DNA from 2 places in the Rhizobium sp. RHZ01 genome. Region 2 is predicted to be linked to the other one. Evidence: predicted binding sites of a transcription regulator. Region 2 holds the regulator's gene; the other holds the start of a gene.
What was found. The regulator PhoB, encoded in region 2, activates phosphate uptake and scavenging genes when phosphate is short. The targets are predictions, from matches to a motif close to TGTCATNNANCTGTCAT.

Region 1: a site for PhoB is predicted at 1,455-1,471, ahead of IB248_RS26880 (DUF2794 domain-containing protein). Genes of this name have one in related genera too.

The regions. Positions count from the first base shown of each region.
Region 1 covers NZ_JACUZZ010000034.1:37,119-39,514, reverse strand. Annotated here, with positions in the region: gene IB248_RS26890 (Bax inhibitor-1/YccA family protein) at 1-356, shown strand, start outside; gene IB248_RS26885 (GNAT family N-acetyltransferase) at 466-1,023, shown strand; gene IB248_RS26880 (DUF2794 domain-containing protein) at 1,031-1,432, opposite strand; gene IB248_RS26875 (thioredoxin family protein) at 1,798-2,396, opposite strand, start outside.
Region 2 covers NZ_JACUZZ010000002.1:263,768-266,163, reverse strand. Annotated here, with positions in the region: gene IB248_RS04085 (GcrA family cell cycle regulator) at 264-797, shown strand; gene phoB (phosphate regulon transcriptional regulator PhoB) at 891-1,574, opposite strand; gene phoU (phosphate signaling complex protein PhoU) at 1,611-2,324, opposite strand; gene pstB (phosphate ABC transporter ATP-binding protein PstB) at 2,368-2,396, opposite strand, start outside.

The DNA.
Region 1 (2,396 bases), on a different contig from region 2:
CGTTCTTCGTGACGGCCGCCTCCTTTGGTGCGCTGTCGCTTTACGGCTACACGACCAAGCGTGATCTCTCCGCGATGGGCTCGTTCCTGATCATGGGTCTCTTCGGCCTGATCATCGCGTCGATCGTGAACATCTTCCTGGCATCGTCTGCCCTGCAGTTCGCGGTCTCCGCGATCGGCGTGCTGATCTTCGCAGGCCTTACCGCCTACGACACGCAGCGCATCAAGGAAATGTACTACGCAGCAGACGGCGCGGATGTTGCCGGCCGCAAGGCAATCATGGGCGCACTGACCCTGTATCTGGACTTCATCAACCTCTTCATGTTCCTCCTGCAGTTCATGGGCGACCGCAAATAAGGAACAGGAACGTTATCGAAAAAGGCGGCTTCGGCCGCCTTTTTTGTTGCCTGGTCATGCCGAGGATGATTTCTGGAAGAGTCCATCGTCATATCTGCCGGCCGACCGAATGCCCATCTTCCTCCGCGACGCTTCCTCATCCGACCTCCCTGCCATCACGGCCATCTATCGCGAATCCGTACTGAACGGTGTCGCAAGCTACGAGATCGTCCCACCGGACGAGAGCGAGATGGCGGCACGATTTTCCGCAATCACGGGCCAGAGCTACCCCTACATCGCCGCGATCGATGAGAATGGCGGGCTGCTTGGTTACGCCTACGCCTCGGCCTTCCGCACGCGGCCGGCCTATCGCTGGATGGTCGAGGATTCGATCTACCTGGGGCCGGAAGCGCGCGGCAAGGGAATTGGAAGGCTGCTGCTCGCCGAACTGATCCAACGCTGCACCGATCTCGGCTTTCGCCAGATGGTGGCCGTGATCGGCGGCGCGCATCCGGCATCCATTGCCCTGCATCAGACACTGGGCTTTGCAGAAACCGGCCGACTCAAGGCAACAGGCTACAAGCACGGTCGCTGGCTCGACACGATGATCATGCAGCGTGCCCTGGGTGATGGGGCGGCGACCGACCCCGATGCCTCGACCTATCCAGGCACGCTGTTCAAGGCCTGAGCTCGAGCTACTTCTCGACCAGCTTCAACGCCTTGTTGAAGACCTTCAGAACCTGGGGGAGTTCGTGCCCACGCTTCAGGATAACGCCGTGCGTATTGATAACGGAATAAGCACCCTGCTTGGCAGTGAGCTTCGGATTCTTCTCGATGCGAAAGAGTGGCATTTCACCTGATCGCTTGAAAACGGAGAAGACGGCACGATCCTTCAGATGATCGATCGCATAGTCCCGCCACTCGCCCTCGCCGACCATGCGGCCATAAATCCATAAAATCGCGTCGAGCTCGCGTCGGTGGAATGTAACCGGCGCTGGATCCTTGCTCTGCTTGTATTCCTTGAGATCTACGACGACTGAGGAACTGTTGTCGGCTGACCGGCTCTCGCCGCGCCGCAAATCCGGCTGATCTGTCATCAGTCTCCCTGTGCCTCCGCTTGTGACGGGTACATGACAGTTTGCCTTAGCGTTTACAAATTGCAAGCGGGCGATCAGTCACATTAATCATAGTCTGTGCAATCTCCCGAGCGCCGCAATTCAGTCAAAACAGCGCCTCATTTGGAGGAGAAATTCCCTCACGACTGCGCCGCGGGGCCGTTCGGACCCGCGTCGCACCTGATTTGCGCATGATCTTTTTGCCGGATTTGGTCTGCTGAAAAGGTTTTGTGCGAGTTTGGCGCCAGCGCGCCAAAGGGCCCGGCTGACCGTATCGACCTTAACCCCAGCCCCGAATACGATCAGCCGGGCCGCCCCGTTTTCCATCCGCAAAGCAGATGAAACGGTCAGATATTCTTCCCAGCCATGACGACCGTCGCTCCGAGAATCGCCGATGGATTGCCGTCGGCGGTGGAGGATTGAAGTAGAATCGCGCAGCCCTCAAGATCCGGCTTCTGCATCACGCTGGCCGGCAGCGTCAAGCTCGTTTCCTTGCCCTCCCACATGCCGACGGTTTCGACATCGGCAACGCTGTTCAGATAAGCAATCTTCTGACCGCTGTTTTCGCCCTTCTCGACCTCGATGGTCTTCTCGCGGTTGAAATAGACCATGACGACATTGGCTTTGCCCTGGCCCGCGCCAATCTTGATCTCGAGTTGGTCGTCGCGCATCTGTGCGGTGACCGGCACCGACAATCCCTTGCCTTCGGCTGCATAGCTATCGATTTTCTTATTGATCGCGCCCAGGTCGGCCCCTGCCACATGATCACGACCATTGACGATCACCTGCGGCGTATAGACATTGGCGCGGCCCATGGTCTGCGCGTAGCCATACTGGCGCTCGGTGTTTTCTTTCGAACTCAGCGTGTCGGCCCAGCCCATGTAGTTCCAGTAGTCGACGTGATAAGCGAGGGCAATAACGCCGCCAGCCTCGACAATCTTGCGGA
Region 2 (2,396 bases):
GAGGCGCTCGACCTATCAACAACTATGTTGCATAAATGACTCTCACGCCCAGCAAGTTGGGGAAAACTTGAAAATCGATTCCCCGAGATTCAACCGACTCTTGTCACGGAGTCGGCCTCACACTAGGTTAAAACTCAATTACTAGGCTGCATGCGGCGGAACTAGTCACCAAAATTTGAGTAAGCGTTTCTTGCCTCGGATACGTCCGTGGCAACGGTGAAGGATTCTGCCTACACCAACGCTAATAAGGCGGAGACAGGGGCATGAACTGGACAGACGAGCGCGTTGAAAAACTGAAGAAGCTGTGGTCCGAAGGCCTGAGCGCCAGCCAGATCGCAGCACAACTTGGCGGTGTAAGTCGTAACGCCGTCATTGGTAAAGTCCATCGTTTGAGTCTGCCCGGCCGTGCCAAGGCCGGCGGTTCGACGACCACCGTCAGAACCCCCAAGCGCACGACTTCGGCGCCCCGCGCCACGAACTACGCCTCGCGGATCACCACACGCACCGTTACCCGCCAACAGGGCGCGACGATGCTCAAGGAAGAGATCGAAATCGATACGGTGGAGGAAGTCCGCTTCCGTCCGGCCGCAAATGTAATCGTTCCGATTTCTCGCCGCCTTGGCCTCACCGAGCTCACCGAGCGCACCTGCAAGTGGCCGGTCGGCGATCCGCTCAATGACGACTTCCACTTCTGCGGTTGCGAGTCCCCGGACTCTTCCCCGTATTGCACGTATCATCAGCGCATGGCCTACCAGCCGGTCAACGAGCGCCGCAAGGCCGCTAACCGGGTCGCCTGACCCGGAAGCCGGATAAGGAATAAAGAAAACGGGCCCTCGCGGGCCCGTTTTTCGTTGTAAGGGAAAGACCTCTCAGGCTCTCGCCTGAAAGGATCAGGCTTCCATCGAATAGCCGGCACCGCGCACGGTGCGGATGACGTCCTGCATGTTGGAAAAGTTCAAAGCCTTGCGCAGGCGGCCGACATGGACGTCAACAGTACGCTCGTCGACATAGATGTCGTGACCCCAGACGCCGTCGAGCAACTGCGAGCGCGAGAAGACGCGGCCGGGCGATGCCATCAAGAACTCGAGAAGGCGGAATTCGGTCGGGCCGAGGCGGACTTCGCGGCTCTTGCGGTGAACGCGGTGCGTCTCGCGATCCAGCTCGATATCGCCGCACTTCAGCAGCGTCGAGAGCACCTCGGGCTTGGCACGACGCAGCATCGCCTTGACGCGAGCGACAAGCTCCGGCGTCGAGAACGGCTTGACGACGTAATCGTCAGCACCGGTCGAGAGGCCGCGAACCCGTTCGCTTTCCTCGCCACGGGCGGTCAGCATGATGATCGGCAGGCGCTCGGTTTCCGGCCGCATGCGCAGGCGGCGGCAGAGCTCGATGCCAGACACGCCCGGCAACATCCAATCGAGGATGAGAAGGTCCGGCGTGCGTTCCTGAAGCCGGATCTCGGCCTCGTCGCCGCGCAGGATGGTATCGACCTCAAAGCCTTCGGCCTCAAGGTTATAGCGGAGAAGCACGCTCAGCGCTTCTTCGTCTTCAACGACAGCTACTTTAGGGATCATTCGTTTCGGTCTCCTGGGGGCGCGGTCGCGGAATGACTATTCAGTGACTGCGCCGACGGTGTTGGCGGTATCGTCCTTCGGACGTTCGCCTTCCGGCTGGGCACCGGTGGCCATGTAGTAGATCGTTTCGGCAATGTTGGTGGCGTGGTCGCCGATGCGCTCGATGTTCTTGGCGCAGAACAGAAGATGCGTGCAGCTGGTGATGTTGCGCGGATCTTCCATCATGTAGGTGAGCATTTCACGGAACAGCGAGGTGTACATCGCGTCGATTTCCTCGTCGCGCTCACGGACCGATTTTGCTTTGTCGGCAGCACGGCTCGTGTAGACGTCGAGGACTTCCTTGAGTTGGACGAGGGCGAGCTCGGACAGGTGCTCGAGGCCGCGGGCGAGCTTGCGCGGCACGCCGGCGCTCTGTACGGCAATGACGCGCTTGGCAGTGTTCTTGCCCAGGTCGCCGACGCGCTCCAGGTCTGCCGCGATGCGGATGGAGCCCATGATCTCGCGAAGATCGGCCGCCATCGGCTGGCGGCGGGCGATCGTGACGATCGCCTTGTCGCCGATCTCGCGCTCCGCGTGGTCGAGGATCACATCGTCCGAGATGACCTTCTGGGCAAGAGCCGTATCGCCGTTTACGAGCGCGCGTACGGCATCCGAGACCATCTGCTCGGCCAAGCCGCCCATTTCCGAGATACGGCGGGACAGGAACTTCAAATCATCGTCGTAGGCAGAAAAGATATGTGTCGATGCCATAGGGCTCATCCTTGAATATCGTAAGTGCTACCGAGACGGCCGATCAACCGAAGCGGCCCATGATGTAGTCCT